Regions from separate parts of the Streptomyces sp. NPDC051286 genome, predicted to be linked through region 2. Evidence: riboswitches for the same ligand, from Rfam matches in the RefSeq annotation. Region 2 holds a riboswitch; each other region holds the start of a gene.

Region 1 (10,324 bases), on a different contig from region 2:
GGCGGCGCCGGGCCGGTTCCAGGTCCTGCTGTCGCTGCGCGGCGCCCGGCCCACGGACGCGGTGCACCGGACGGTGGTGCACGGCGCGGACGGCGCGGCGGAGCGCGAGGCGGTGTTCGGCGGCCGGCTCGCCGCAGGTCCCACGGTGACGGTGATCCGCCCCGACGACCCCACGACCCGCCCCGACGACGCGCACGAGGCAGTGACGCTCACGGCGACGGTCGCCCCACACGGCGCGGTGGACTGGACGGACGGTGCGCTGCGCGAGCGGTACGCCGCCACGCTGATCGAGGCGGCCGGCGCAGCCGTTCCCGGGATACGGGAGCGGGTGCTCCACACCAAGGTGCGGACGCCCGTGGAGAGCGCGGCCGACACCGGCGCCGAGGGCGGTTCGGTGCCCGCGCCCGCGCTGGCCGGGGCCGGGGGCGCGTATCTGCATCCGAGCAACCGCACCCGGTTGCCCGGGCTCTACCTCGCGGGCGGCTGGTCGCACCCGGGCGGCGGGCTCGCGCACGCCGGGATGTCGGGGGCGCTCGTCGCCGGGCTCATCGTGGAGGGGGACGGCTTCCGCGGCTCTCAGTGAGGGGCCCGGTGACCCCGAGGGGGGCGGGTGCCGGGCGCGTCCGGTCTCCGCTCCGTCCTCCAGCAGCCGTCGGGTTCGGCCTTCGCCCGACGGCTGCGGCTCGCCCCGTCAGTAGCGGTACTGGCCGTCGTAGCCGGTGTCGTAGCCATTCGGGAACGGCGCGGGCTGCTCCGGTGGCAGCGGCGGGTACTGCTCGCCCTCGCGCTGCTGCGGCACCCAGACGCCGCCCGGCGGCGTCTCGAAGGCGTACTGCTGGGCGTAGGGGTCTGCCGCGAACTGCTGCTGACCGCCATGGCTGTCATGGCCCACGTACGGGTCCTGCGCCCCGTACTGCGGGGAGCCGGTGGTGGTGCCGATGTACGGGTCGGAGTACGCGGCATACTGCTGCGCGCCCGTGCCGTAGTCGTATTGCCCGGCGTAGGGGTCCTGGCTCTCGTAGGTGCCCTGCCCGCCGTAGCTCTCCTGGCCGGCATACGAGTCCTGGGCGGCCGCGGTGTACGCGGAGGAGTCCGGGTGCGGGTCGTAGGAGGCGTACTGAGGCTGCGACTGCTGGGACTGCTGCGCGGGCTGGGGGTCGGTGTAGATGCCGTACTGCCCGGTGTCGTCGGGCAGCGGCTCCGGCTCGTAGACCGCGGCCGCGCTCGCGGGAGCGGGGCTGTTCGCCTCGTCCTGGTCCGAGCGGCCGTACTCCATCTCCAGGTCCGACACCTCCAGCGTCGGCTCCCGGCGGGTGCTCCGGTTGCCCCCTGACCGGCGGCGACGGCTCTCACCCGGGCTGCCCCCTATGGCCCAGCCGGTCGAGAAGCCGCGCCGGAACGAGAGCGTGACGTACGTCTGGCCGGTGGCGAACGCGATCGCGCCGACGGCGATGACGAACACGGACGGCATCAGTACGCCGACGACCACACAGGCGAAGCCGCCGAAGGCGAGCAGGCGCCAGCGAAGGCGCGCCTTGTACTGCAGCAGCACCTCACCGAGCAGCCACAACGCCACGATGCCGAACGCGATGTAGAGGACCGTCCAGCCCATGCCCGCCCCCTTCTACGGCCACCGCCCCGGGTCGTGGCGGGTACGGCCGGTCACGACTGCTTGTGCAGTCCGAGATTCTCGTAGATCTCGAGCGTCGCCGTCGAGTTGTTGAGCGTGATGAAGTGCAGTCCGGGCACACCCTCGGAGCGCAGCCTCGCGCAGAACTCCGTCGCGAACTCAATCCCAATGGAGCGTACAGCGGCGGGATCGTCCTTGACGGCGAGGATGCGTTCTTTCAGCGACGACGGCAACGACGCGTTGCTGAGCTGCGGAAACCGCTCCAGCTGCTTGACGCTGGTGAGCGGCATGACCTCGGGGATGATCGGCGTGTCGCAACCCGCAGCAACCACTCGGTCACGCATACGCAAATAGTCGTCCGGATTGAAGAACATCTGCGTGATCGCATAGTCGGCGCCGGCGCGGCACTTGTCCACGAAATGCTCGATGTCGGTGTCCCAGTCGGTCGAGCGCGGGTGCATCTCGGGAAATGCGGCGACGCCGACACAGAAATCGCCGGATTCCTTGATGAGCCGGACGAGATCGGCCGCGTACCGCACACCCTGCGGGTGCTCGACCCACTCGCCCATCGGGTCGCCCGGCGGGTCGCCGCGCACGGCGAGGATGTTCCTGATTCCGGCGTCCGCGTACTGCCCGATCATGTTGCGGAGTTCGGCGACGGAGTGGTCGACGGCGGTCAGATGGGCGACCGGGGTGAGCGTGGAATCGGCAGCGATCTGCTGGGTGGCCCGCACCGTTCCGGCCCGGGTGGAACCGCCGGCGCCGTACGTCACGGAGACGAAGCTCGGCCCCACTGCCTCGACACGGCGCAGGGCATTCCAGAGATTCCGCTCACCCTTCTCGGTTTTGGGTGCCCAGAACTCGAACGAATACGACGTCTTGCCGGTCGCGAGAAGCTCACGCACAGTGGGTGCGTGATCTGTCCTGGTAGAAGGAGTGCCAAGGGCCATACTGAAGGTTAACCAGGGCTCGGGGGTGCACCGACCAGACCGGCGGCAATTGCCCGAATTGACTGGTGGTTTGTCCAGCCCTCGGACACCCTTCGCGCAGTCTCCGGGCGGACCCGGTCGTTCTGGATGCCCTGCGGCATTCGCGGCGTTCCTGACGTGCTTGTCAGACGTCGGCGCGCGCCCTGATCCGCTTCGCGAGCCCGGCGGCGGCCGCGGCCGGGTCGTCGGCCTCGGTGATGGCCCGTACGACCACGACCCTGCGCGCCCCCGCGTCCAGCACCTCGTCGAGGTTGTCCGCGTCGATTCCGCCGATGGCGAACCACGGGCGCGTCCGGCCCAGCGAGGCGGCGTACCGCACGAGGTCGAGGCCCGGGGCGTGCCGGCCGGGCTTGGTCGGGGTGGGCCAGCAGGGGCCGGTGCAGAAGTAGTCCACGCCGGGCTCGGCGACGGCCGCGTCGACCTCGGACTCGGCGTGTGTGGAGCGGCCGATCACCACATCCGCTCCGATGATGGCCCGGGCGGCGGGCACGGGCAGGTCCCCCTGGCCGAGGTGGAGCACATCCGAGCCGACGGCATGGGCGACATCGGCCCGGTCGTTCACCGCGAGGAGCGTGCCGTGGCGCCGGCAGGCATCGGCGAAGACAGCGAGGTGTTCGAGCTCCTCGGCCGCTTCCATGCCCTTGTCGCGCAGCTGGACGATGTCGACGCCGGAGGAGAGCACGGCGTCGAGGAACTCGGGGAGGTCACCCTCGCGTCTGCGGGCGTCCGTGCACAGATAGAGCCGGGCGTCGGACAGCAGCGCACGAGGCGTGGGCATGGTGCGGTTCCCCCTTGGGACGGAGCGGTACTGCTGATGGGACGGAGCGGTACGGCGGGGCGGCTCGATGCGGCGGTACGGGCCGCGCAGGGGTGCACGGCCCGTACCGCGCGTACGGTCGTCCCGGTCAGACGGCGAGCGCCTGGGCGCGACGCTTCACCTCCGTGCCGCGATTCTCGCTCAGCGCCTGTGCGGGGGTACCCGGCAGGGTCGGGTCAGGGGTGAAGAGCCATTCCAGCATCTCTTCGTCGGAGAAGCCGTCGTCCCTCAGGAGCGTCAGGGTGCCGGAGAGGCCCTTGACCACCTTGTTGCCGTCGATGAAGGCAGCAGGCACCTGGAGCGCCCGGTTCTCACCACGTCGTACGGCGATGAGCTGGCCTTCCTTGACCAGCTGCCGCACGCGCGTCACCTCGATATCGAACATTTCTGCGATATCGGGAAGGTGGAGCCAGGCAGGGACGAGAGCATCGATCTTTGCGTCAATCTCGGTCACAGGACAAGCCTGCCATCCCGCACTGACAGCCGATACCCGGACTCATCCCTTCAGGGCCTCGCGAACCACGTCCGCGACGCGGCAACGGGACTCCTGGTCGCTGGTGATCCAGCCGTGGGCGGACTCCAGGACACGCGAGTAGCAGGCCCCGGTGTCGGTGGTGCCCCGGTACTTCTCGACCGAGGCTCCGTCCGCGGCGGTGACCACGCCGTCCGTGCGGGCGAGGTTGCCGGTCGAGTCCACGGTGTCGTCCGTGACGGCGTCCGTGCGCCACACGCGCGCGGAGCCCGTCCGGGAGGTGTCGATCAGCACACGGCGCTGGGTGACGGCGGCCCTCAGGTCGTAGTTGTTGTAGTCGCCGTAGACCGGGATGTCCATGTCGACGTCGATGGGGTAGGACCAGGCGTGCCGCTGTGCGCTGGTACGCCCGCCCGTCCTGGTCGTCACCGTGGTGGCGCCGTGGTCGCGCTGGTGCATCGTCTGCTGCTGCCCGGTCCTGGAGACCGTGTCCGTGTTGGTGTACGCGAATTCCTGCTCGACAGTGGTGGTGACCCGGCCCTTCGAGGTCCGGACGTAGCCCGAGATCTTCCAGGAGCGGCCGGTCGACACGGAGACGTGGGTGGAGCCGTCCTCACGCGGGGTCTGAACGGTCTTCACGGCGGGAGTGCCGGTGAGCGTGTTGACGGTCACCTGGCCGCTCGTACGTGACGCGTGCGCGTCCGTGTCGAGGAAGAGCGAACCGTCGACGATCCAGGTGTCGGCAGCGCCGTACGGAGTGATCCCGATGGCGTGCGGCCGGCCGTCGGCCAGTTCGCCCGCGAAGGGGGTGAGGTCGATGTCGTACGCCTCGGTCCGGAACTGGTCGATGGCCGGCACCGGCCGCCACAGGGTCGGCACGATGCCGCCGGAGTAGACGACCGGATACGGCTGGGCGAGGCCCGCGGGGCGCCCGTCCACCGTGACCTGCACCTCGCGGTAGGGGCCGCCGCCGCAGAGGTAGTCGGGGGCGGTGGCCGCGAGGTCGCTGGGGACCGCGTCGAACCACTGCTCGTCGCAGCCGCCGCCGCGTGCGTAGACCTGCAGGCGCGCGCCGGTCAGATTGCGCGGGAAGGTGACGTCGGTGCTGGTGGAGCCGCCCTTGCCGACGCTCAGCCAAGGGGCGGCGGTGGAGGCGGTGTTGCCCAGGGGGACGATCCGGTCGGCCGTGGTGGCGGCCGGGTGGCGCCGGTCGGCCCGGTAGTACGTGATCGTCAGCTTCACGTGGTACACGCCGGTGTACGTGTCGTTGACAACGTTTCCGAGCTCCAGCTGAAGCTTCTGCGGGTCCTTGAGGAGGGGCGCGAACTCGGTGATGTCCTTGGCGACGTGCCAGCTGATGCCGTCGTCGTCGGGCTCGGCCGTGCTGGTGCGGAACACCTCCGCGCCGCCGACGAACACTGCGGCGAGACGGTCGTACTGACGCCCCTTCACGCTGCCCGACCAGTCGAGGACGACCTTGTTCCAGGGGCCCTTGCACCGGGCGGGCGGGGTGAGCGTGGTGGTGTACGGCGGCCCGCCGAGCGTGTAACCGAAGTCGTGCTCGACGGCCGTCACCGCGCAGTGCTCGGTGTCCGGGCGGGAGACCGGTGGCAGCGCGTCGACCGGGTCCTGGTAGTCGACGGCCGGGTTGGAGCCGGGGGCAGGGGCGGTACCCGCGTACGCCGGGGCGGCAACTGCACCGCCGATGAGGGCGATCGAGGCCGCCGCCACGGATATTCCGCGCAGGGCGCGGACCCATCGGTAGGGGGACATGCACATCCTTTGGAAGAGGGTCGGTAATCCAAAAGCTGCACACTGCACCAATTTTGACCCACGACCAAGAGGCGTCCGCATGACGGATATTGCACACCGGCCCCTTCACAGGGGCGGCCGTTACGGCCTGGCGCACGATAGCGAGCGGGCTCCCGGCGTCATGCGACTCCGCCTCCGGCGTTATCGTCAGTCGACGACTCCCCCAGAGCCCTAAGGCATGGGGGGGGGGACCCCCTTCGCGTCTCCGCCCTCCTCCGCCTTGGATTCGAAGCCGCATGACGCCGCTCGCTGATCCACTCTCTATCGTGCACCAGGCCGTTACTGACGTACCGTCGATTTCAGCGGCACGGAGGGATCGGCCGCCAGCGCCTCATCGAGCCGCGCCCCCGCCTCGATGAGCTTGCGCCCCTGGGCCAGGTCGCGCGGCCGGCCGACGGCGAGGACGGCGACCAGCACGCCGTCCCGCAGCCAGAGCACCGACCAGGCGGGACCGTCCGGGTCGCCGCGCCACAGCAGGGTGTCGGCGCCCCCGTGATGGCCCGCGTACTGCACGAACCGGTCGAACTGCTCGGACCAGAAGTACGGCACGGGGTCGTACGTAAGCGGCTGCGGCGCCCCGCGGGAGCCGGCGCCGATGATGTTGGCGGCGGCGGTCCGCGGCCCCTGGACGGCGTTGTCCCAGTGGTGGACGAGGAGGCGCGTGCCGTATCGCGCGGAGGGGAAGGAGGCACAGTCCCCGACGGCGTACACATCGGGCAGCGAGGTCCGCAGCGCTTCGTCGGCGGTCACCGATCCGTCCGGTCCGAGCGCGATGCCGGAGCCGGCCAGCCAGGCGGTGGCGGGCCGGGCACCGATCCCGACGACCACCGCTCCTGCCGCGAGTGCGCGGCCGTCGGCGAGGACCACCCGGCCGGGCTCGATGCGGGCCACCGGGGCGCCGGTGAGGAGTTCCGCGCCGCTCTCCCCGTACCAGCGGGCCATCGGAGCGGCGACCTCGGCGGGCAGGACGCCCGCGAGCGGCCGGTCGGCGGCCTCGACGACGGTGACCTCGCAGCCCGCGGCGCGGGCCGCGGTGGCGAACTCCGCGCCGATCCATCCGGCGCCGACGACCACGACGGTGTGCTGCTCGCCGAGGACCGGCCGCAGCCGTGCGGCGTCGTCGAGGGTGCGCAGCAGATGGACGCCGCGCACACCCTCGGAGCCCGGCAGCTCGACCGGTTCGGCGCCGGTGGCGATGACCAGGACGTCGTACGGGACGGAACCCGTCGGGGTGTCCAGTTCATGCGCCTCGGACCGGAGGCCGGTCACGTCGCGGCCCAGTTGCAGCTCGATGTCGAGCGCCTCGAAGTCGATGTCGAAGGCGGAGTCCTCGGCCTCGCCGAGCAGTACCGCCTTGGACAGTGGCGGCCGGTCGTAGGGCTGGTGGGGTTCGGCACCGATCAGGGTGACCGGGCCGGTGAAGCCCTGTTCCCGCAGGGCCACCGCGGTCTGCACACCGGCCATGCCCGCACCGACGATGACGATGCGGCGCTCGGTCCGCCGGTCCAGCTGCTCAGTCTGCTGCTCGCTCACCCGTCCACCTTAAACACCTGACGGTCAGTCAGCTAGGCACTTCCTCGACCACGCTCGTCCCGCTGCCCTCCTGCGACTCCCACTCCCACCGCTCGTCCAGCCGCACCCGGCCGTCGGCGAGGTCGACGACGGTGGAGAGGCAGTGTCCGGAGGACGTCGTTCCGTCCTGCTTCAACTGGACGTACCGGAAGTCGAGTCGATCGGCGGTCCTGGTGCCGACGAGATGGCCCCGGACCACGTCGCCGCCCGCGTACTCGGCCCAGATCCGGCCGTCCTCCTCGTGGTACGTGAAGCGGGTACGGGTGCCGACCTGGCCCGGCGCCTGGTCGGCGACCGGCGAGAGGACGAGTCCATCGAGCGAACGGGCCATGGCTGCTGCTCCTTTATCGGGTCCGGGGGACGGGGTCCAGTGCCGTGACCGGCCATGTTCGCCCGACGCGACGGGGCAAAACCTGCCGGGAGGGGCACTAGGGTGGCCACCGTAAGACACTCGCGGGAGCCCGGACGCACCGGGCTGAGAGGGAGGCTGGGCGGCCTCCGACCGTACGCACCTGATCCGGGTCATGCCGGCGAAGGGAGGGGCTGGACGCCCATGCGTTCTTCCGGGAACACATCCGTATCCGCACAAGGATCCGACGTCCTCGTCATCGGGGGCGGGATCATCGGTCTGGTGACCGCCTGGCGGGCTGCACAGCGCGGTCTGCGCACCGCGGTCGTCGACCCCGAACCGGGCGGCGGGGCCGCCCAGGTCGCGGCCGGGATGCTCGCCGCCGTCACCGAACTCCACTACGGCGAGCAGATGCTGCTCGAACTCAATGCCGCGTCCGCCGCGCGCTACCCGGCCTTCGCGGCCGAACTGGAGGCGGCGAGCGGCCAGGACATCGGCTTCCGCGCCTGCGGCACCCTGGCGGTCGCCCTGGACTCCGACGACCGCGCCCATCTGCGGGAGCTGCACGCGCTGCAGCAGCGTTCGGGGCTCGAGTCGGAGTGGCTCACCGGCCGTGAGTGCCGCCGGCTGGAGCCCATGCTGGCGCCGGGCGTGCGCGGCGGTCTACGGGTCGACGGCGACCACCAGGTCGACCCCCGTCGACTGGCCGCCGCTCTGTTGACGGCCTGCGAACGGGCCGGGGTGGTCTTCCACCGCGACTGGGCGGAACGCCTCGGGGTGGCACGGGACCGGGCCACCGGAGCCGTACTCACGGCCGGTACGGAGCTGGCCGCCGACCAGGTCGTACTCGCCTCGGGCAGCCTCAGCGGGCGGCTCGCCGGGCTGCCGGACGAGGTCGTCCCCCCGGTGCGGCCCGTGAAGGGACAGGTGCTCCGGCTGACCGTGCCCGCCGCTTACGCGCCGTTCCTCACCCGCACCGTGCGGGCCGTGGTCCGGGGCAGCCATGTCTATCTCGTCCCGCGCGAGAACGGCGAGCTCGTCGTCGGCGCGACCAGCGAGGAAATGGGCTGGGACACCACCGTCACGGCGGGCGGGGTGTACGAGTTGCTGCGCGACGCCCACGAGCTGGTGCCCGGCATCACCGAACTGCCGCTCACCGAGACCCGGGCCGGCCTTCGCCCCGCCTCCCCCGACAACGCCCCGCTGCTCGGCCGCACCGCCCTGCCCGGCCTCCACCTCGCCACCGGCCATCACCGCAACGGCGTACTGCTCACCCCCGTCACGGGTGACGCCATGGCCGAGTTGCTGACCACCGGCGAGCTGCCCGCCGTGGCCCGCCCCTTCGCCCCCGGACGATTCGCACCCGCCGCCGTACCGCCCTCCGCCTCCGTACGTCAGGAGCAGCCCGCATGACCGACTCCCTCCCGCTCACCGTCTCCGTGAACGGCGATCCCCGTTCGATCGCCGCGGGCACCACCCTGGAGACCCTTGTGGCGACTCTCACGGCGGCGCCCTCCGGGGTCGCCGCGGCCCTCAACGAGACCGTCGTCCCGCGCAGCCGCTGGTCGGCCGCCGCCCTCGCCGACGGCGACCGGATCGAGGTCCTCACCGCGGTCCAGGGAGGCTGACCATGTCCGACGATCTCTTCACCCTCGGCGGCACCACGTTCGGCTCCCGGCTGATCATGGGAACGGGCGGGGCGCCCAGTCTCGACGTGCTCGAACGCTCCCTGACAGCGTCCGGCACCGAGCTGACCACCGTCGCGATGCGCCGCCTCGACCCGACCGTGCAGGGCTCGGTCCTCTCCGTTCTCGAACGCCTCTCGATCCGCGTCCTGCCGAACACGGCGGGCTGCTTCACCGCGGGCGAGGCCGTGCTGACCGCCCGGCTGGCCCGCGAGGCGCTGGGCACCGACTGGATCAAGCTGGAGGTCGTGGCCGACGAGCGGACTCTGCTGCCCGACCCGATCGAGCTGCTGGACGCCGCGGAGACCCTGGTGGACGACGGGTTCACCGTCCTGCCGTACACCAGCGACGACCCGGTGCTCGCCCGGAAACTGGAGGACGTGGGATGCGCGGCGATCATGCCGCTCGGCTCCCCCATCGGCTCCGGGCTCGGCATCCGTAATCCGCACAACTTCCAGCTGATCGTCGAGCAGGCCCGGGTGCCGGTCATTCTCGACGCGGGCGCCGGGACCGCCTCGGACGCGGCCCTCGCGATGGAGCTGGGCTGCGCGGCGGTGATGCTGGCGTCGGCGGTGACCCGGGCGCAGGAGCCCGGGCTGATGGCGGCGGCGATGCGGCACGCGGTGGACGGGGGACGGCTGGCGTACCGCGCGGGCCGGATCCCGCGGCGCCACTTCGCCGAGGCCTCCTCACCGGTGGAGGGGCGGGCGGTGCTGGACCCGGAGCGGCCGGCGTTCTGAGCGCGCGTCCGCCGGGTCCGTACGCCGCTGATGCGCATGTCCCTGTCACGGCTCGGCTGCAGTACGGACCCGGGATCGCCCCGGCCCGTCGGTCGTGTCCACGGTGACTCGTAGACTCGGCTGCGTGGATAAGACCCTCCAGGACCCCCTTGTCGGGCAGCTGCTCGACGGCCGTTACCGCGTCGATGCCCGCATCGCCGTGGGCGGGATGGCCACGGTCTACCGGGCCATGGACACCCGGCTCGACCGGGTGCTCGC
Region 2 (10,324 bases):
ATCGCCGTCGCCCGCGCGCTGGCCGGCTCACCCACGGTGATCTTCGCCGACGAGCCGACCGCGACGCTGCACCGCACGGACCGCACCCACGTGCTGCGGACACTGACGAGCGCGGCCCGCTCGCACGGCATCACGGTCGTGCTCGCCACCCATGACGTGGAGGTCGCCTCGCTGGCAGACCGCACCGTCCCGCTGCTGGACGGCCGCCGCGTCGCCACCGTCGCCCTGCCCGCGGTGTCCGATACGGAAGGCCACGCGGCGTGCTCGCTCTCCGTCTAGCCCGCGGTACCCATCCGCTGGTCCTGGTGCGGCGACTGCTGGTCGCGGCCGCCTCAGCCGGGGTCGGCTTCCTGCTGCTCTACACCCTGGTCTACGCGTCGACGCATCCGGCCTACTCGACCGCCTCGGTGCTGCGGCTGCTGTGGTGCTTCGTACCGCTGGCCGCCACCGTGCAGTTCGCGGTCGCGGTGGCCCGTACGGACCCGAGCACCCGCCCGCGTCCGGGGCTGTCCGCCGTCGGTCTGGGGCCGGTCCGGCTCGGTGTGCTGGCCGCGGTCTCCACCGCCATGTCCTGCACCCTCGGGTCGATGATGGCGCTGCTCCTCTTCATGCATCTGCGCGGCGATCGGACCGGGCTGCCGTTCGACGGCGCGGCGGCCGAACTGCTGGGCGCAGGAGCCCCGTTGCCGGTGGCCGCGGCCCTTGTTCTGCTGACGCTGGTGCCGGTGGCCGCGGCAGCGGCGAGCGCGTTGGCGCTGCGCACCCGGCCGCTACAGGCGGCGGTGCCGGAGGACGGCACGCAGGACATCGTGCCGGACGAGCAGATCCCGGCTCCGGCGGCTCCGCCGACCGGACTGCCATGGGGCGTGGCGCTGGCGGCGGCCGGTTTCGCGGTCGAGGCGTACGCGAGCCGTGATGGCGCGGGCAGCCCGTTCCCCCTGCCGGGAATTCCCGACGGCACCTCGGTGTGGGTGCTGGCGGGGTGGTCGCTGACGGCAATCGGTCTGGCCATGGCAGGTCCCGGACTGACATACCTCTGCGGACAGCTGCTGCAAACGGTGCGTCCCGGAGCCGTACGCCTGCTGGCCGGAAGGGTGCTGATGGACGAGGCGCGCCGGATCGGCCGGCCGCTGGGTGTGGTCTGCGCGGTGCTCTCCGCTGTGATCGCGGCGTCCGCGCTGTACGGGACGGGTCCGCTTCCCTTCGGCCCGCTCGCCGCGCTCGGCGCCGTACTGGTCCTGGGCTGCACGACGGCGACGCTGCTGACCTCCGCCCTGGAGGCGAAGCAGGCCCGCGCTCACCTGGCTCAGACGCTGCTGCGGCTCGGTGCGCCGGCCTCGGCGCTGCGGGCAGCGACGGCCCTGCGGGTCGGCATTCTGCTGGTCGTATTCACCCCGGTCACCTGGGCGATCGCCGAATTGGCCGCGCTGCCGCTGACCGCCTGAGGGCTGCCGGCAGACGCGGCGACCGGCACGACGGGCAGTGCGATGAGCACGGTGACGGCACCGCTGACTGCCACGATGCCGGTACGGCGGCGGTCCGGGCGCGATGGAGGCGGCAACCTCGGCGTGTACGCGGCGCCGCATCCCGATCCGATACCGGACAAGGCATGCGAACTCCTTGCCGTCGCCCCGTCGTTCACCCCGTCGATCGCCGACTGGACACTGGCCGCCTTCGCCGTGCGGGAACGCTGGCCGGACGGCGGCGGCTCGGTCTCGATCCCCACCTGGTTCTACGGTCATGAGCCGTCGAACCCGTTCGCGGACCACATCGCCACGTACTTCACCAACGCGCTGCGCGAGGACGGGCTGCTCGCCCGCTCCACGGCGGCGTCGTCTTCCTGCCCGGCGCCGCCGGAGTCGTTCCGGATCTTCTGAAGCTGCTTGAGGTGTTGCCCGAGGCGGTCGAAACCGCTCTCCCGGAACGCCCTGCAATGGTCCAGCCACTGCGTGGCGTCCGCCAGCGGCACCGCCTCCAGCCTGCACGGCCGCCACTGCGCCGACCGGCCGCGCGTGATCAGCCCGGCGCGCTCCAGCACCTTCGGATGCCGGGAAACCGCGGGCAGGCTCATGCCGGACGGGTCGGCACGTTCGGCGACCGTGGCATCGCCCGCGGTGAGCCGCGCGAGGATCGCGCGGCGCGTCGGGTCGGCCAGAGCTGCCGAGACGGCGCCGAGCCGGTCCGCTTCAGCCATGCCGGGGCGCGCTGTGCCCGCGGGACAGCCCTCAGAACGCCGCGGGCAGTACCACTGTCTCCGACGCGTCGAAGGTCACGCCCACCGACGCGCCCTCCTGAGGGGTGTCCCGCAGCGGGCACTCCGCCTCCAGGAGCGGTCCGCTCTCGGGATGAAGGGTCACGGCGACATGGTTGCCCCGGAAGGTGCGCGCGCCGACCGTGCAGCGCAGCCCCGACTCCGGGGATCCGAGCCGTACGCCCGCCGGGCGCACCAGCAGAGCGCACGGGCCCTGCGGCGAGCCGTCCGGCACCGGCACCTTCCCCCACGCCGTACCGGCCGCGGCGCCGGTCACCGTCGCGTCCACCACGTTGTCGAAGCCGAGGAACCGGGCGACGAACGCGGAGGCGGGGCGCTGCCAGACCTCCAACGGGGTGCCCGCCTGGGCGATCCGCCCGTCGCGCATCACGATGACCCGGTCGGCGAGGGCGAAGGCTTCGCCCTGGTCGTGGGTGACGGCGAGCACCGTCGTCCCCAACCGGGCGAAGAGGGTGCGTAGTTCGACGACGAGGCGTTCGCGCAGACTGCGGTCCAGCTGGCCGAGCGGCTCGTCCAGCATCAGCAGCTTCGGCCGCGGGGCGAGCGCCCGCGCGAGGGCGACGCGCTGCTGTTCTCCGCCGGACAGTGCGGCAACGGCCCGCCGTTCGGCGCCGGGCAGGCCCACCAGTTCGAGAAGTTCGGCGACCCTGCGGTCCTGGTCGCCGCGTGTGACGCCGTGCATGCGCAGCCCGAAGGCGACGTTGGCACCGACGTCCCGGTGCGGAAAGAGCTGATGATCCTGGAACATCAGGCCGAGACCGCGCCGGTGGACCGGCACGCCGACCTGGTCGACGCCGTCGAGGAGCACCCGGCCGCCGTCCGGCGGGTGCAGTCCGGCAACCACGCGCAGCAGGGTCGACTTGCCACTGCCGCTGGGCCCCAGGACGCAGACGATCTCGTGATCCCCGACCTTCAGATCCACCGCGTCGAGCGCCGCCCGCTTCCCGAAGAGGACTGTGGCGGATTCCAGTGTCAGCACGTCCAGAACACCCCGAGCATCGTCAGAACTCCCCGGACCGGTCCGGGCGGATACGTTCGAGCAGCAGCAGCGACACCGCGCACACCAGCATCAGAATCGTGCTGAGCGCCATCGCCTGCCCGTAGTTGAGCTCCCCGGAGCGTCCCAGCAGCCGCGCCACGGCCACCGGCAGGGTCGGGTTGTCGGGCCGCGCGATGAACACTGTCGCCCCGAACTCGCCGAGCGACACGGCGAACGCGAAGCCCGCCGCGACCAGCACCGCTCTTCGCACCAGCGGCAGATCGACCTCGCGCCAGGCCCGCAGCGGCGACGCCCCGAGCACCGCCGCCGCCTCCCGGAGTCGGACGTCCACCGCCCGCAGGACCGGCAGCATCGTCCGTACCACAAAGGGAACGCCGACCAGCGCCTGGGCGAGCGGCACCAGGATCCACGATGTCCGCAGGTCCAGCGGAGGCCTGTCCAGCGTGATCAGAAAACCGAAGCCGACGGTGACCGCGGACACCCCGAGAGGCAGCATCAGCAGCGCGTCGAAACCCCGGACCAGCCGCCCGGCCAGGGGGGTCCCCCCGGCCGAGTCTGTTCGAGGTTGGGGGAGCGTCAGCGCGGCTGCCGCGAGCCCGCCGACGATCAGCGCGATCACAGTCGCGACCAGCGCGTACCGCATTGAGTTCCCGATCGCTTCGAGAGGTGCGACCAGGAACGTGCTGCCGCTCGCCTCCGCGGACTGCAGGGCGCGGTAGTAGCCGAAGCCGTAGCCGCCGGGGGTGTCCAGCGAACGTTCCACGAGCACTCCGAGCGGCAGCAGGATCAGCACCAGGACCGTCACCAGGACCCCGCCGAGCAGCGCCCACTGCCCGGTGCCGCGCGGCCTGCGGGAGGTGTGCGCCGGATCGACCAGCTTCAGCGCCGTTTCCCCGCGTCGCACGGTCCACGCGTGCACGGCCAGGATCGCGCCGACCGCGGCGAACTGAACCAGCGTCAGCACGGCGGCCGTCGGAAGGTCGAGGAGTTGGGCGGTCTGCCGGTAGATCTCGACCTCCAGCGTGGAGTAGCCCGGACCGCCGAGGATCTGCACGACCCCGAAGGAGGTGAACGTGAAGAGGAAGACCATCAGCCCGGCGGCGGCCACCGCGGGCGCGAGAGCCGGCAGAGTGACCCGCCGCCACGCCGCAAACCGCCCGGCGCCCAGCACCCGGGCGGCCTCCTCCTGCCGCGGGTCGAGCTGCGACCACAGTCCTCCGACGGTCCGCACGACGACCGCGTAGTTGAAGAAGACATGGGCGAGCAGGATCGCCCACACCGTGGTGTCGAGACGCACGCCCGCCAGTTCGTCGAGGAAACCGCCGCGCCCCAGCAGCGCCAGGAAGGCCGTCCCCACGACGACGGTCGGCAGGACGAACGGCACGGTGACGACCGCCCGCAGCACCTGCTTGCCGGGGAAGTCGAAGCGGGCGAAGACATACGCGCCGGGCAGCGCGATCAACAGGGTCAGCGCGGTCGACGCGAGGGCCTGCCAGGTGGTGAACCAGAGGACGTCGAGAATGTCCGGCCGGGACAGCACCTCGCCGATCCGGCCGAACTGCCAGGCGCCGTCGGCCTTCAGCCCGCGGCCGACGATCGCGACGACGGGATAGGCGAAGAACAGCGCGAAGAACGCGACGGGCACGGCCATCAGACCGAGCCGCACCGCGCTCCCCCGCCACGCCCCCGCGCTCCGGGGATCCGCGAGCCCGGTCCGGGCGCGCGAACCCTTCCCGCCCGCGCCCGGACCGCGTACGGGACTCTTCGCTACTTCACTACGAGCGAGGACCACGACTGGACCCACTGCTCACGGTTCTTGGCGATGACGGCCGGGGCCACGGTGGTGGGCCTGTCGACCGTGGCGCCGAACTCCGTGAAGAGTTCCGGCAGCTTCGCGTCCTTGGTGACGGGGCTCACGAACATGTTGAGCGGCATGTCCTCCTGGAACTTCTTGCTGATCAGGAAGTCCAGCAGCGCCTTGCCGCCCGCCTCGTTCTTCGCGCCGTTCAGCAGACCGGCGAACTCGATCTGACGGAAGCACGTCCCGGTCGCGACGCCGGTCGGAGCCTCGCTCGGCTGCGGCTTCGCGTAGAGCACCTCGACCGGCGGGCTGGAGGCGTACGAGACGACGAGCGGCCGGTCCGCCTTGGCCTTCTTGCCGCCCGCGGACCCGGAGAACTCCTCGTTGTACGCCTGCTCCCAACCGTCGACCACCTTCACGCCGTTGCTCTTCAGCTTCTTCCAGTAGTCCTGGTATCCGCTCTCGCCGTAGGTGGCGACGGTGCCGAGGAGGAAGCCGAGACCGGGCGACGAGGTCGCGGCGTTCTCGGTGACGAGAAGGTTCTTGTACGCGGGCTTCGCCAGGTCGTCGAAGGTCTTCGGCGGCGCGAGCTTCTTGTCGGCGAAGTACTTCTTGTCGTAGTTGATGCAGATGTCGCCGGTGTCGATCGGAGTGACCCGGTGCTTGGCCGCGTCCAGTTGGGCATCGGCCGCGACCCGGTCGATGCCCTTCGCCTCGTACGGGGTGAACAGTCCGTTGTCGAGGGCGCGGGAGAGCAGCGTGTTGTCGACGCCGAAGAACACATCCCCGCGCGGGGAACCCTTGGTCAGGATCTCCTGGTTGAGGGCAGCGCCTGCGTCACCGCTCTTCAGCACCTTGACCGTGTAGCCGGTCTCCTTCGTGAACGCCTTCAGCACGTCCTTGGAGGCGTTGAACGAGTCGTGACTGACAAGCGTCACGATCTTGGAGCCGGAATCCTTCGTGTCACCGGCCCCTGACGCCGAGTCGTCGGAACTGCCGCAGCCGGCGAGTGCCGTGACGCCGAGCGCGGCGGCGAGGGCCGTCGCCGCGAGCTGCTTGGTCCCACGAGTGGTGCGGGTGGTGCTCATTATGAATTCCTCCTGGGTTTGACCAGGAAGAGACGCGGCCCTGCCCTTGGAGAAGCGGGCAGGGCGCAACAGCATGAGTTGATGACCGAACTTCCTACCCGGAATGACCCGGGCGAGGTTCAGAGGGTCTGCGGCCAACCTGTCCTCGGTGCCGCACTCTCAGCGCTGTGGCGCTCCCCTGTCGGAATATGAAGTTGATTTCGGGCCCAGGTTACACGGGCCCTTTCGGCCTCAGCGCTCGGATGCCGCCAGCTGCCCGCAGGCCCCGTCGATCTCCTGGCCGCGGGTGTCCCGCACGGTCACGGGCACTCCGTGGGAGGCGATCGCGTCGACGAACGCCTTCTCGTCCTCGGGCCGGGAAGCGGTCCACTTCGAGCCGGGCGTCGGGTTGAGCGGGATCAGGTTGACATGGACGCGCTTGCCCTTGAGGAGCCGGCCGAGCAGGTCACCGCGCCAGGCCTGGTCGTTGATGTCGCGGATCAGCGCGTACTCGATGGAAATCCGGCGGCCGGACTTCTCTGCGTACTCCCACGCCGCGTCCAGCACCTCGCGTACCTTCCAGCGCGTGTTCACCGGCACGAGCGTGTCCCGCAACTCGTCGTCCGGCGCGTGCAGCGAGACGGCGAGACGGCACTTGAAGCCCTCGTCGGCAAAGCGCAGCATGGCCGGCACCAGGCCCACGGTGGAGACGGTGATGCCGCGCTGCGAAAGACCGAGACCGTCCGGCTCCGGGTCGGTCAGCCGGCGAATCGCGCCGACCACCCTCTTGTAGTTGGCGAGCGGCTCACCCATGCCCATGAAGACGATGTTGGAGAGCCGCGCAGGCCCGCCCGGAACCTCTCCGTCGCGCAGCGCACGCATGCCGTCCACGATTTGGTGGACGATCTCGGCGGTCGACAGATTGCGGTCCAGACCGGCCTGCCCCGTCGCGCAGAACGGGCAGTTCATCCCGCATCCGGCCTGCGACGAGATGCACATCGTCACCCGCTCCGGGTAGCGCATCAGGACGGACTCGACCAGCGTTCCGTCGTGCAGCTTCCACAGCGTCTTACGGGTGGTGTCGTCGTCGCAGCTGATGTGCCGGACCACGGACATGAGGTCGGGGAACATCGCCTCGGCGAGCTTGTCCCGTGAACCGGCCGGGATGTTGGTCCACTCGGCCGGGTTGTGCGTGTACCGCGCGAAGTAGTGCTGCGACAGCTGCTGCGCGCGGAACGGCTTCTCGCCGACCGCGGCGACGGCTTCCTTGCGCTCGGCGGGCGTGAGGTCGGCGAGGTGCCGCGGTGGCTTCTTGGCTCCGCGGGGCGCGACGAAAGTGAGTTCTCCGGGCTTAGGCATGGTTCCTCCAGTGTCGCAGACACGCCGTGGTGCCAGCCGTCGTCGCCGGCTCAGAGCCTGTCGGGTGACCTTCGACCGGAGAGCGGACGCGGCGTGGTGCGTGCGATTCCAAGGCGCCGGGAGGGCCTCGGATGGAGTCTCCCCTGCTCGAACGAAGCTGAGAGCTCGGGGAAGGAGCTACCAGGGCGTGTTTCGAAAAGAGCGCCGTCCGCCGCCAGGCAGGCGGGACTTTCGAAACACGCCCTGGGGCTTCTCGGCAACGCCGGAAGCGTGCGTGCCACGCCATGGCCGCCCGATCAGAGGTCGCCCGACAGGCTCTCAGGCGGGACAGGGCGGGACCGCGCCCCGGCGACGGCGCCCCTTGCCGGTCGCCATGCCGACGGCTCACACACGGCCCGGTCGCGCCCGCGGACCGTGACCGATCGCACGACGCTCACGTGGTGCGCACAACAGCCCACTGCCCCCGTGGAGGCCGGCGCCTGCCGAGGGCAGGATCGTCGCGCAGGCAGACGAGTGAGGGCCCGCCGTTCTGTGGACAACGGACCCTCACTCATAAAAACGCAAGTCAGGCCGGGATGGACCCGGCTTCTCAGCCGGAGCCGACGAAGAGCACCAGCAGCAGCCAGACCACCGGAGCGGTCGGCAGCAGCGAGTCCAGTCGGTCCATGATCCCGCCGTGACCGGGGAGCAGCGTGCCCATGTCCTTGATCCCGAGATCCCGCTTGATCATGGACTCGCCCAGGTCACCCAGGGTGGCGCTGGCAGCGACGGCCAGGCCGAGCAGCAGCCCCTGCCACCAGGTGCCGTCGTCGATCAGGAACTGCATGCACAGCGCACCGGCGACCATCGCGAAGGCGACGGCTCCGAACAGTCCCTCCCGGGTCTTCCCGGGGCTGATCCGCGGCGCGAGCTTGTGCTTACCGAAGCGCCAGCCGACGGCGTACGCGCCCGTGTCGCTGACCACGGTCAGCAGGAGGAAGGTGAGGACCCGCTGCGCCCCGTCGTCGGCGCTCAGCAGCATCGCGACGAAGGTGGCCAGGAAGGGTACGTAGAACGCGGCGAAAACACCGGCCGTGACGTCCTTGAGATACCCCTCGGGCGGCTCGGTCATCCGCCAGACGAGCACCGCCAGAGCGGTCAGGGCCGTGGCGACCCAGGCGCCCTCGGCTCCGCGCACATAGCCGGCCACGACCATCGCCGCGCCGCCGATCGCGAGCGGTACGAGCGGCGCCTTGATGCCCTTGCGCTCCTGCAGCCGGGAGGTGAGCTCCCAGAGGCCGACGACGACGGCGATGGCTATCACGCCGACGAAGACGGCCTTCACGATGAACAGCGAGGCGACGATGACGGCCCCGAGCCCCACACCGACCCCTATGGCGGCTCGCAGGTCACGACCCGCACGTTTCTTCTGCGGGGGCGGCGGCGCGGTGGACATGGGCTCCTGCTGCTTCTCGTCACGGTACGGAGGACCGCCGCGCCGGCCGGCGGCTCCCCCGTACCGGTCGTCACGGCCGTCAGCGTCTCTACCTGCATCGGGAACGTCCGGCACGATGGGCATGGGCCGTGTCTGCTGGGCGTCATGCACATCGTATGCAGGACCTGCCGGGGCCGCCCTCATCTCGGGCGCACCCCCGTAGCCGGCTCCCTGCGGGGCGCCCCAGGAAGAGTCGTTCATCAGACTTCGAGCAGCTCGGCTTCCTTGTGCTTGAGCAACTCGTCGACCTGCGCGACGTACTTCGCAGTGGTGTCGTCGAGCTCCTTCTCGGCGCGGCGCACCTCGTCCTCGCCGGACTCCTTGTCCTTGACCAGCTTGTCCAGGGTCTCCTTCGCCTTGCGGCGGACGGCCCGGATCGAGATCTTGGAGTCCTCGGCCTTCGTCTTCGCGACCTTGATGTAGTCGCGACGACGCTCCTCCGTGAGGTCGGGGAAGGTCACTCGGATGATGTTGCCGTCGTTGCTCGGGTTGACGCCGAGGTCGGAGTCGCGGATGGCCTGCTCGATGTTACGCAGCGCGCTCTTGTCGAACGGCGTCACGACGGCCATACGCGGCTCGGGAACCGAGAAAGAGGCCAGCTGGTTGATCGGGGTCAGCGCGCCGTAGTAGTCGGCGACGATCTTGTTGAACATCGCCGGGTGCGCACGGCCGGTGCGGATCGCGGCGAAGTCCTCCTTCGCGACCACGACGGCCTTCTCCATCTTCTCCTCGGCCTCGAGGAGGGTTTCTTCGATCACCACGTGCTCCTGCGTGTCTTGAGTGGGCCCGGCGTGCTCGGGCCCGGCGGGTCCTGCGTCGCGTCCTCACCTGCACGGTGTCCGACCGGCAGGCCGTTGTCCATCCTTCGGAACCGTCCCCCGGGGGAATCCCCGGCCGGCCCCCGGGCCGTCGGGGGATTCCCCCCGGGCGGCCCCCCGGTTGTCAGGCCCGGGTGCCCTGGTCACTCACGAGCGTGCCGATCTTCTCACCCTTGACGGCGCGGGCGATATTTCCGGCCGCGGTCAGCTCGAAGACCAGGATCGGCAGCTGGTTGTCACGGCAGAGCGTGATGGCGGTGGCGTCGGCAATCTTGAGATCGCGGGCGAGCACCTCGCTGTATTCCAGCGCGTCGAACTTCACCGCGTCGGGGTTGGTCTTCGGGTCGGAGTCGTAGACCCCGTCCACCCCGTTCTTGCCCATGAGCAGGCCCTCGGCGTCGATCTCCAGGGCGCGCTGGGCGGCGGTGGTGTCGGTGGAGAAATACGGCATGCCCATACCGGCGCCGAAGATGACGACGCGTCCCTTCTCCAGGTGACGCACGGCGCGCAGCGGGATGTACGGCTCCGCGACC
Region 3 (10,324 bases), on a different contig from region 2:
CATCGGGACGGGGCGCCCGCGAAGCAGCTCGCACGGGAAGCGGGACTTCCTCTTCCTACCGCCTATCACCTGCTGCGCACCCTCACCCATGAGGGCTACCTGCGCCGCGCGAACGGTGTTTTCCTCTTCGGTACTGCCGCAGAGAGGCTCGTCGACGACGGCTGTCTGCAGAATCGTCGCAGCAGAATGACCCAGTCGCTGGCCCGCTGGCGCGACATCATCGGCGCACCGGTCTACTGCGCCGTCTACCGCGACGGTGAGATCGAACTCATCGCGGTCGCCGACACTCCTGCGGCTCCCGCGGTGGACGAGTGGGCCTCGTTCCGGGAGACCGGACATGCCCATGCGCTCGGACAGTGTCTGCTCAGCCAGCTCGACGAGAAGGCCCGTGAGGACCATCTGGACCGTCACCCCGTGCGGCCTCTCACCCGCTATTCGGTGCGGGACCGACCGGCGCTTCTTGAGCGTTTGAGGTCGTTGGAGCGGATGGAACCTGTCGTCGAACGACAGGAGTACGCCCTGGGGACGGTCTGCGCGGCCATCCCGATCACGGCCGGATTCACTGCAGCCGCCATGGCGATTTCCATGCCTCTCGAGCAGGAAGATCGATTGCTCCCCGCAGTCGAACGACTACGCGGCGAAGTGGCAAGCCTCTTGCGTTCGTTCGTGTTCTCTATCAGTATCTGAAAAATCACTCCTTGTGATCTGCTATCGCGTGCACCACGATGGCGTCAATAGGGCCATGGGGGATCATTCCTGGCCAGATTCAACTACTGCGGGGTTGGACGATGCGCGAGTCGGTTCAAGCTGAGGTCATGATGAGCTTTCTCGTTTCCGAGGAGCTCTCATTCCGTATCCCGGTGGAACTCCGGTACGAGGTGTGCGATCCGTATGCGATTCGGATGACCTTCCACCTGCCCGGCGACGCCCCCGTCACCTGGGCTTTCGGCCGTGAGTTGCTGCTGGACGGCCTCAACAGCCCCAGCGGCGACGGCGATGTGCACATCAGTCCCACGGAGCCCGAGGGACTCTCCGACGTACACATCCGGCTGCAGGTCGGGACGGATCGCGCCCTGTTCAGGGCCGGTACAGCGCCACTCGTCGCGTTTCTCGACCGTACGGACAAGCTCGTGCCCCTCGGGCAGGAGTGCACGTTGAGTGACTTCGAGGGCAGCCTGGAAGAGGCGCTGGGCCGGATCCTGGCCAAGGAACAGAACGCCGGCTGAGGAAGAACTGCGCGGACGGCCTACTGGCCGATCGAACGCCGTATCTGCCGAACGGGTGATTTGTGCTTCGCGTCGAGGTGCTCAATGCCTCGCCCTGCGACGCCGGCCCCTCCCGCCCCGTACGGGTGCCGAAGCTCCTGCTTCCGCGCCGAGCCCTGTACGGTCCGCGGAGACGACCAGTGCCGCGAGCACCGTCGTCACCGGTACCGAGGCGACCAGTCCGATCGAGCCGACCAGCGTCCGGACGATCTCCTCCGCCACGAGCTCGCTGTTGGCCACCGTCCCCACGCTGCTCTGCGCGATCGAGAACAACAGCAGCAGGGGAAGCGCGGCGCCTGCGTAGGCGAGCACCAGCGTATTGACCACCGAGGCGATATGGTCGCGACCGATCCTGATCCCTGCCCGGTACAGCTTTCGCGCACCCATGGTCGGGTCCGCCTGGTGCAGCTCCCAGACCGCCGACGTCTGGGTGACCGTCACGTCGTCGAGCACACCGAGCGAACCGATGATGACACCGGCCAGCAGCAGGCCGCTCATGTCGATGTGGGGGTAGAGGCCGTGGATCAGGCCGGTGTTGTCGTCGGTGTTCCCCGTCAGGCTCGCCCAGCCGATGAAGAGTGAACCGAGCAGGCCGATCAGCAGCAGTGAGATCAGAGTGCCGATGACCGCGACCGAGGTACGTGCGGTCAGGCCATGGCACATGTAGAGCGCGATGAGCATGATCGCGCTGGCCCCGACGACCGCGACGAGCAGCGGATTCGACCCCTGAAGGATCGCGGGGAGGATGAACAGGGTCAGTACGGCGAACGACACCGCGAGCGCGACCAGCGCCATCAACCCACGCATTCTGCCGACGACGACCACTGCGAGAGCGAAGATCCCGGCCAGCAGCGCCATCGGGAACTTCCGGTTCACATCCGTCACGGAGTACTGCAGGTCATGGGGCGCGTCAGGGGCGTACGCCACGACCACGCCCTGATCCTTGCGCAACTGCCGAGGGGCGTCGGGCTGAACGATCTCGACGAATGTGCGCCCCTTGTCGTGCCCGGTCGTCACCTCGACCGTGACCCTTTCGCACAGTCCCGGTTCCTGACCGGCGCCCCCGTCCCCCAATGGCGTCGTGGCGCCGCCCGTGACCGGCGTCTGCGAGGCATTCACGTCCTTGCAGTCGACCTTGTCGACACTCACCACCTTGCCCTGCTGGGTCTGCCGGTCGAAACCGACACCGGTGCGCTCGTGCGCGGGCGCACCGCCCGGCCAGAGAGCCACCAGGCCGACAACGACCGCGGTGGCGAACGGGATCAGCACGGCCGCGATGACCTTGCGCAGATGTGCGGAGACCGGCGCAGCAGGGCCGTGGCTGTGCGAATGCCCGTGCTGATGGTCCTGCGATCCGGGGGCGCTCTGTAGGGACGTCACCAGGCGATCATCGCAACAAGGAACAGGCCCTCTGTCCAGCACGCCGGAACAGGCGCTAGCGTGGTGGCACCTTTGCACACGCGGGAGCTCGGAGCACCGGGCTGAGAGGGCGCTGATATCCGTACATCCGTACGGGACAGGCTGCGCCGACCGCCGAACCTGTTACCGGGTAATGCCGGCGTAGGGAGTAGGTCTCATGACCACATCGGACGCACGCACGCCTGCCTCGAACCAGAGCGACGAGGCCGGCACGTCCATCGGCTGGCACAAGGGATACGTCCAGGGCTCGCGCCCGGACCTCCAGGTGCCGGTCCGAAAGGTGCACCTCACCAACGGCAAGGACGTGACGCTGTACGACACGTCGGGGCCGTACACCGATCCCGCCACCGAAACCGACGTACGGCGCGGTCTCGCACCTCTGCGGGAGAACTGGATCACCGCCCGCGGCGACACCGAGGAGTACGTCGGCCGCCCCGTCCGCCCCGAGGACGACGGGCTGGGGCACACCTCGCCGCGCGGCGGACTGCGTAACCTCGACGCCGTTTTCCCTGGCCGTCCGCGCCGTCCGCGCCGCAGCCGCGACGGGCAGCCCGTCACCCAGCTCACGTACGCCCGCCGCGGCGAGATCACCCCGGAGATGGAGTACGTGGCGATCCGGGAGGACGTCGAACCCGAGGTCGTACGCGAGGAGATCGCGGCCGGCCGGGCGGTCCTGCCGGCCAACGTCAACCACCCGGAGACCGAGCCGATGATCATCGGCAAGCGGTTCCTGGTGAAGGTCAACGCCAACATCGGCAACTCCGCGGTCACTTCCTCCATCGAGGAGGAGGTCGAGAAGATGACCTGGGCGACGCGCTGGGGCGCCGACACGGTCATGGATCTCTCCACCGGCCGCAACATTCACACCACCCGCGAGTGGGTACTACGCAACTCCCCTGTGCCGATCGGCACCGTGCCCCTCTACCAGGCCCTCGAAAAGGTCGACGGCAGGGCGGAGGAGCTGACCTGGGAGATCTACAAGGACACTGTGATCGAGCAGGCCGAGCAGGGCGTCGACTACATGACGGTCCACGCCGGCGTGCGGCTGCCGTATGTCCCGCTCACCGCCCGGCGCAAGACCGGGATCGTCTCCCGCGGCGGGTCGATCATGGCCGCGTGGTGCCTGGCGCACCACAAGGAATCGTTCCTGTACGAGAACTTCGAGGAGCTCTGCGAGATCCTCGCGACGTACGACGTGACGTACTCGCTGGGCGACGGACTGCGCCCCGGCTCGATCGCCGACGCCAACGACGAGGCGCAGTTCGCCGAACTGCGCACGCTGGGCGAGCTCAACTCGGTCGCCAAGCGGTTCGGCGTCCAGACCATGATCGAGGGCCCGGGCCATGTCCCCATGCACAAGATCAAGGAGAACATCGACCTCCAGCAGGAGATCTGCGAGGAGGCGCCGTTCTACACGCTCGGCCCGCTGACCACCGATATCGCCCCGGCCTACGACCACATCACCTCGGGCATCGGCGCGGCGATGATCGCCTGGTGGGGGACGGCGATGCTTTGTTACGTCACGCCCAAGGAGCACCTGGGCCTGCCCAACCGGGACGACGTGAAGACGGGCGTCATCACCTACAAGATCGCGGCCCACGCTGCGGACCTCGCCAAGGGGCACCCAGGGGCGCAAGACTGGGACGACGCACTGTCGGACGCGCGGTTCGAATTCCGCTGGGAGGACCAGTTCAACCTGGCACTCGACCCGGACACGGCACGGGAGTTCCATGACGAGACGCTGCCGGCCGAGCCGGCGAAGACGGCCCACTTCTGCTCGATGTGCGGCCCGAAGTTCTGCTCGATGAAGATCAGCCGAAGCATCTCGGAGCAGTTCGGCGGCGACGAGCCCTCGGCGACCGAGGCCGAGATCGCCGAGGGCATGATGAAGAAGTCCGCGGAGTTCGCGGCTGCGGGCAACCGGGTGTACCTCCCGCTCACCGACTGAGTACGCCGTACTGGAACGGCCCGCGCCCCCGGAAACCGCCGGGGGAGCCGCGGGCCGCTCCACCGGCCACCGCCGGGTGTCGGCCTGCGCTGTCCGGCGGGCACGGACATGCGGCAGGCCACAACTCCTGGTGAGCCGAGGGGGCTGATCCCACGGCCCATGGCGCCGCGGCTGGTGATTCCCCACCACTCACGAGGCATGCCGGGCCGCGGCGGCCGGTCAGTCCGGTTCGTGTTCCGGGCCGCCGAAGTCCGGGCTGGTGAAGTCCGGGCTCGTGAAAGACGGGCGGGGTCCCGCCGCCGGACCCTCGTCCGGCCCCGTGAAGTCCGGTCGGCTGTAGCCGATTTTTGGGATGCGGTGGGCCGATGGGTGCGGTGTACGCGGCGCGGCGCCTGCGGTGGGATCGGCGAGTGCATCGCGCAGGAACGGCAGGATGCCGCGCTCCAGCAGCGCATGGCGCCAGGCCTCCCGTGCGCGCGCAACCTCCTCCGGCAGCTCGTCCTCGGCGTCCTCGGCGGGCAGCGCGGTCGATCCGTTGCGCAGGGCCGTGATGAGCAGCCCGACGGCGGCGGCCAGTATCGCGGCCGCCGTCGCCGCCGCGAAGAACCACCCGGCGGTGACCATGGTGTCGGCGAACGAAGGGGGCCGGCTGAGCATCTTCAGTAGATAGCCGACCAGCAGGAAGATCAGTGCGGCGGTGCCCGCGAGCATCGGCGCCAGGACCGTGACGACCGCCCCTATCCCGGCGCCCGGCCGGTCCGGATCGTCCGCGTCGGAGCCGAGGCCCGAGCCCTGGGCGGAGTCGGCAGCCGGTCCGCGCAGCTCTTCGCGGGCCTTCACATAGTGGTCGTACTCGGTGGCCGCCGCCGTGGTGATCAATGCCGTGGCGTTCAGTGCCATGGTGCGCAGCTGTTCCGCGTTGAGCCGTTCGCCGACTCCGGCGAGATCCGGTCGTTCGTGAGCGTGACGCAGCGCGTCGCCGAGGATCCGCTCGTACTCGGGTCGGTCCTCGGCCAGCAGGTGCGGAGCGCTGTTCATGTGCATCCCCCGATGCTCCGTTGGGCCTGACTACCCGCACTGGCCGGGCAGTTGGGCGGAAACGGAGGAGATCCTGCTACTGATACGCCGATGGTAGAGCGCCCACGGCACGGGGTGACAGGGGGTTTCCGTAAATAGGCCCAGCGGTCGGCGTGGTCAGGTCGTTGATGCGTCTTCCCCGAAGACCGTCAGTCATGCAACGGCAGCTGGACGACCAGTAGCTTTCCGGCCATGGTCACGCCGCCGTCCATGGCGATAGCGAGCCCGTCCGCGTATACGTGCGGGCCCTCCACCACGGGGCCGGCGCTGTCCTCGCCGTCCTCCGAGCCGACCTCGCCGAGGAGATACGGAATCGGGCTGTGACCATGGACGATGCGCTGTCCGCCGTAGGCCGCCATCAGTTCCTGGACCGCTTGCGGACCCGCCTCGTCGCGGAAGGCGAACCGCTTGGTGAGCTTACGGAAGAGGTCCCAGCACTCGTCGGCGTCGTTACGCGTGAGAATGGCGTGCACAGTGTCATTGACGTCCTCGATGGTGGAGCCGTAATCGAGGTACGCCGTCGTGTCGGAGTGCAACAGCAGATGCCCGTCCTCCTCGACGACCGCGTCGAGCCGGGACATCCACTGGAGGTGGTGGTCCTGGAGCCGCTCCATGTCGTTCTTCTGGCCGCCGTTGAGCAGCCAGGCAGCCTGGAACGTGGCGGTGCCGGCCCCGGAGTTCACCGGTGTGTCGCCGAACCGCTTGGCGCCGATGAGCAGCAGTTCATGGTTGCCCATCAGGGCCTTGCAGTAGCCGCCTGCGGCCGCGGCCTCGGCGGACAGGCGCATGACGAGTTCGATGACGCCGACGCCGTCCGGACCGCGGTCGGTGAAGTCGCCGAGGAACCAGAGCCGGGTGTTGCCCGCGGCCCACTGCCCCTCCGCGTCGATGAGCCCCTGTTCGGCCAGGGCGGCGTGGAGTTCGTCCAGATAGCCGTGTACGTCGCCGACGACGTACAGCGGTCCGAGCCCCGGGTCCTGGGCGGGCCGAGGGTCGGGGCCGGTCTGCACCTGGACGGTGTCACGGTTGATCACGGGAAGATCGCGCGCGGTGGGCGTGTAGCCTTCCGGCTCGTCCGCCGGAACGGCACTGTCCGGATGCGGCGCCGTGGGCGGCACCGGAGTCTGCGCATAGGGCGGCACGCGGAAGTCACGCAACGTCGCCGTCCGCACCACGGGTTCCTGACCGGCCCCCTGTGTCATCGACCCCTCCACCACCGTCGCGCCGCCGTACACCTGACGGGCCCTGCTGGTGGGGTGGTCCGCGGTGTCGTGCGCCCATCATAGGAATGCGCATCGTGTTGTGTGACGCACCAGGGGTGGTGAATCCGGGCGCACGCGGGGTTCACCGGTTGATTTGTCTTAATTGCGCTGATCAGTCCCCTGACGGGGACCGCGGGGCGCTGACCGTGGTGCGGGGCGGACGGCGTTGCGAGGACGTCCGCACGATGAGTTCTGTCGGTATGACCTGTTCCACCGGGCCGTCCTGGTCGACGCCTTCGATGGCGTCGATGAGGAGCTGGACGACCGCCGTACCGATCCGGCGCGGTTTGAGCGAGAGCGTGGTGATGGGCGGTTCGGTCGTCGCGTACACGGTGGACTCGCTGCAGCAGACGAGCAGGAGGTCCTCGGGGACGCGCAGACCGTACCGGCGGGCGGCCGCCAGCAGATCGGTGCCATTGGGATCGAAGAGCCCGTAGACGGCGTCGGGCCGGTCCGGGCGGGCGAGCAGACGGTCGGCGGCGACCGCCCCCGCGCACGGGTCGTGGGCGGGATAGGACTCGTAGACCGGGTCCTGGCCCACGCGCTCGCACCAGTGGAGGTATGCGGTGGTGGAGAGGCGGGTGTACGTGTCGGTGGTGGTGCCGGTGAGCAGGCCGATGCGGCGGGCCCCGGCGGCGGCGAGATGGTCGAGGAGGTCGAGCACGGCGGCTCGGTGGTCGTTGTCGACCCAGGCGGTGACCGGGAGGGTCCCGGCTGGGCGGCCGTCCGAGACGACGGGCAGCCCCTGCCGGACGAGTTCGGTGACGACCGGGTCCTGGTCGGAGGGGTCGATGACGATAGTGCCGTCGAGAGCGACGTTCGACCAGACGTCATGGCGTGAGGTGGCGGGGAGGATGACGAGGGCGTACCCGCGGGCGAGCGCGGCGGAGGTGGCCGCCCTGGCCATCTCCGCGAAGTAGGCGAATTCGGTGAAGGTGAAAGGTTCATCCCCGTACGTCGTCACGGTCAGGCCGATGAGGCCGGACTTGCCGGTACGGAGGGTTCGGGCCGCGGCGGACGGGCGGTAGCCCAGGCGCTCGGCGACCTCGCGGACATGGCGGCGGGTGGCGTCCGGGAGCCTGCCCTTGCCGTTGAGCGCGTCGGAGACGGTCGTGATGGAGACCCCCGCGGCGGCGGCCACATCCCGGATTCCCGCTCGTCCCTGCCGGCCGCCGCGCCGGGGGGTCTCCGTCCGGCTCACCTGGTGCTTCCCTGCTGCTGTCATGGCGAGCCGATAGTAGGGCTCGCGCGGACGGTTGGTCCGGTCGCATATTCACACCTCCACAGGCACGTTTCTGCATGGTCACGTGGCCGTAAATGCCTTGCAAAACAAGGGTGTTGGCGGTGTGGGCCGTAGCGTGTCATGCACTGAGGAGGATGGGCCTACTCAACGGTCGATGTTTCGAAGACGTCTCAACTCACCTCTTCGAGGGATGCGCGCCACGGAGTGAGCCACCGGCGCGCGCCGGTACGAGGAACGCTCCCCCCATTCCTGAGCCCACCGGACGATTCCTCCGCTCAGCCATTCGCAGCAGCGCGCAATCCTCATAAGGTGAGCAGTATTGATGTGTGCGACGGTCGAGGAGGACCTGCGGTGAGCGAGACGAGCCCCAAGCTGCGCGCCGAGCTGGACGGCGTCCCTGCCTATGTGCCGGGCAGGCCGGCGGCGGCCGGCGGACCGGTCGCGTTCAAGCTGTCCTCCAACGAGAACCCGTATCCGCCGCTGCCCGGGGTGATGGACTCCGCGCTGGCCGCGGCCGCGAACTTCAACCGCTACCCGGACATGGCGTGCACCGGTCTGATGAACGAGCTGGCCGACCGGTTCGGTGTGCCCGTCTCGCATCTCGCCACCGGCACCGGTTCCGTCGGGGTGGCGCAGCAGCTACTCCAGGCCACCTCGGGCCCGGGCGACGAGGTCATCTACGCCTGGCGCTCCTTCGAGGCGTACCCGATCATCACCCAGGTCAGCGGAGCTACCTCGGTGAAGGTTCCACTCACCGACGGCGAGGTGCATGACCTCGACGCGATGGCGGACGCGATCACGGACCGCACGCGGATGATCTTCGTCTGCAACCCGAACAACCCGACCGGGACCGTGGTGCGCAGGGCCGAGCTGGAGCGGTTCCTGGACCGGGTACCGGGCGATGTGCTTGTAGTGCTGGACGAGGCATACAAGGAGTTCATCCGCGACGTCGACGTGCCGGACGGCATCGAGATCTACCGGGACCGGCCCAATGTGGCGGTGTTGCGGACGTTCTCCAAGGCCTACGGTCTGGCCGGTCTGCGGGTCGGGTTCGCGGTGGCCCACGAGCCGGTGGCGGCGGCGCTGCGCAAGACGGCGGTGCCGTTCGGGGTCAGCCAGCTGGCGCAGGACGCGGCGGTCGCCTCGCTGCGCGCCGAGGACGAACTCCTCGGCCGGGTCGGCTCGCTGGTCTGCGAGCGCGTCCGGGTGCACAAGGCTCTCGTGGACCAGGGCTGGACCGTTCCGGAGTCCCAGGCCAATTTCGTCTGGCTGCGGCTGGGTGACCGTGCGGTCGACTTCGCCGGGTTCTGCGAGCGGGCCGGCGTGGTGGTCAGGCCGTTCGCGGGCGAGGGCGTGCGGGTCTCGATCGGTGAGGACGAGGCGAACGACGTGTTCCTGAGGGTGGCGGAGGCGTACCGCAAGGAGTTGTAGCGCGGCGCATCCGGCCCGGGTGTATCCGGAAGGCCCCGTACCTCTCGTTTCTCGGAGGTGCGGGGCCTTCGCGTGGAGCGTCCCGATAGGGGACCCCCCTCGAACATCCCGAAAGCCTGTGCGTCATAATGCTTGTGAATGTGAACGCGTTCACAAGCGTGTCCTGTTCCTCCAGTCATCAGTCGGATTAACAGGGCAAACTGCCGCTGCGGTTACGGCGATGTAAGGAGAGACGACGTGGAGCTGGCTCTGGCGCCCGAGACCCTCGCGCGATGGCAATTCGGTATCACCACCGTCTACCACTTCCTTTTCGTTCCTCTGACGATCTCGCTCGCCGCGCTCACCGCCGGCCTGCAGACCGCCTGGGTGCGGACTGACAAGGAGAAGTACCTCAAGGCCACCAAGTTCTGGGGCAAGCTCTTCCTGATCAACATCGCCATGGGCGTCGTCACCGGCATCGTCCAGGAGTTCCAGTTCGGCATGAACTGGTCCGACTACTCACGGTTCGTCGGCGACATCTTCGGCGCTCCGCTCGCCTTCGAGGCGCTGATCGCCTTCTTCTTCGAATCCACCTTCATCGGACTGTGGATCTTCGGCTGGGACAAGCTGCCGAAGAAGATCCACCTCGCCTGCATCTGGATGGTCTCGATCGGAACCATCCTCTCCGCGTACTTCATCC

The links. Region 2 has a riboswitch for thiamine pyrophosphate ahead of ACIBB8_RS04445 (thiamine ABC transporter substrate binding subunit). Riboswitches for the same ligand answer to the same signal wherever they lie in the genome.
Region 1: another riboswitch for thiamine pyrophosphate. It lies ahead of thiO (glycine oxidase ThiO); the one in region 2 lies ahead of ACIBB8_RS04445 (thiamine ABC transporter substrate binding subunit).
Region 3: another riboswitch for thiamine pyrophosphate. It lies ahead of thiC (phosphomethylpyrimidine synthase ThiC); the one in region 2 lies ahead of ACIBB8_RS04445 (thiamine ABC transporter substrate binding subunit).

Annotation. Positions count from the first base shown of each region.
Region 1 covers NZ_JBITER010000001.1:449,391-459,714, reverse strand. The annotation lists gene ACIBB8_RS02100 (phytoene desaturase family protein) at 1-583, shown strand, start outside; gene ACIBB8_RS02095 (hypothetical protein) at 692-1,612, opposite strand; gene metF (methylenetetrahydrofolate reductase [NAD(P)H]) at 1,663-2,580, opposite strand; gene thiE (thiamine phosphate synthase) at 2,744-3,397, opposite strand; gene ACIBB8_RS02080 (Rv2175c family DNA-binding protein) at 3,525-3,890, opposite strand; gene ACIBB8_RS02075 (peptide-N4-asparagine amidase) at 3,933-5,681, opposite strand; gene ACIBB8_RS02070 (NAD(P)/FAD-dependent oxidoreductase) at 6,000-7,253, opposite strand; gene ACIBB8_RS02065 (hypothetical protein) at 7,282-7,623, opposite strand; TPP riboswitch at 7,736-7,848, shown strand; gene thiO (glycine oxidase ThiO) at 7,846-9,054, shown strand; gene thiS (sulfur carrier protein ThiS) at 9,051-9,269, shown strand; gene ACIBB8_RS02050 (thiazole synthase) at 9,272-10,066, shown strand; gene pknB (Stk1 family PASTA domain-containing Ser/Thr kinase) at 10,191-10,324, shown strand, end outside.
Region 2 covers NZ_JBITER010000002.1:272,288-282,611, reverse strand. The annotation lists gene ACIBB8_RS04475 (ABC transporter ATP-binding protein) at 1-279, shown strand, start outside; gene ACIBB8_RS04470 (hypothetical protein) at 261-1,445, shown strand; partial or broken gene ACIBB8_RS04465 (Rossmann fold nucleotide-binding protein) at 1,531-1,873, shown strand; partial or broken gene ACIBB8_RS04460 (ArsR/SmtB family transcription factor) at 1,967-2,194, opposite strand; gene ACIBB8_RS04455 (ABC transporter ATP-binding protein) at 2,226-3,251, opposite strand; gene ACIBB8_RS04450 (ABC transporter permease) at 3,274-4,923, opposite strand; gene ACIBB8_RS04445 (thiamine ABC transporter substrate binding subunit) at 5,040-6,161, opposite strand; TPP riboswitch at 6,235-6,351, opposite strand; gene rlmN (23S rRNA (adenine(2503)-C(2))-methyltransferase RlmN) at 6,393-7,499, opposite strand; gene ACIBB8_RS04435 (phosphatidate cytidylyltransferase) at 8,089-9,174, opposite strand; gene frr (ribosome recycling factor) at 9,174-9,731, opposite strand; gene pyrH (UMP kinase) at 9,916-10,324, opposite strand, start outside.
Region 3 covers NZ_JBITER010000012.1:131,178-141,501, reverse strand. The annotation lists gene ACIBB8_RS15290 (IclR family transcriptional regulator) at 1-687, shown strand, start outside; gene ACIBB8_RS15285 (SsgA family sporulation/cell division regulator) at 789-1,226, shown strand; gene ACIBB8_RS15280 (YibE/F family protein) at 1,308-2,645, opposite strand; TPP riboswitch at 2,716-2,849, shown strand; gene thiC (phosphomethylpyrimidine synthase ThiC) at 2,842-4,632, shown strand; gene ACIBB8_RS15270 (hypothetical protein) at 4,852-5,676, opposite strand; gene ACIBB8_RS15265 (metallophosphoesterase) at 5,859-6,926, opposite strand; gene ACIBB8_RS15260 (LacI family DNA-binding transcriptional regulator) at 7,084-8,196, opposite strand; gene hisC (histidinol-phosphate transaminase) at 8,566-9,645, shown strand; gene ACIBB8_RS15250 (cytochrome ubiquinol oxidase subunit I) at 9,883-10,324, shown strand, end outside.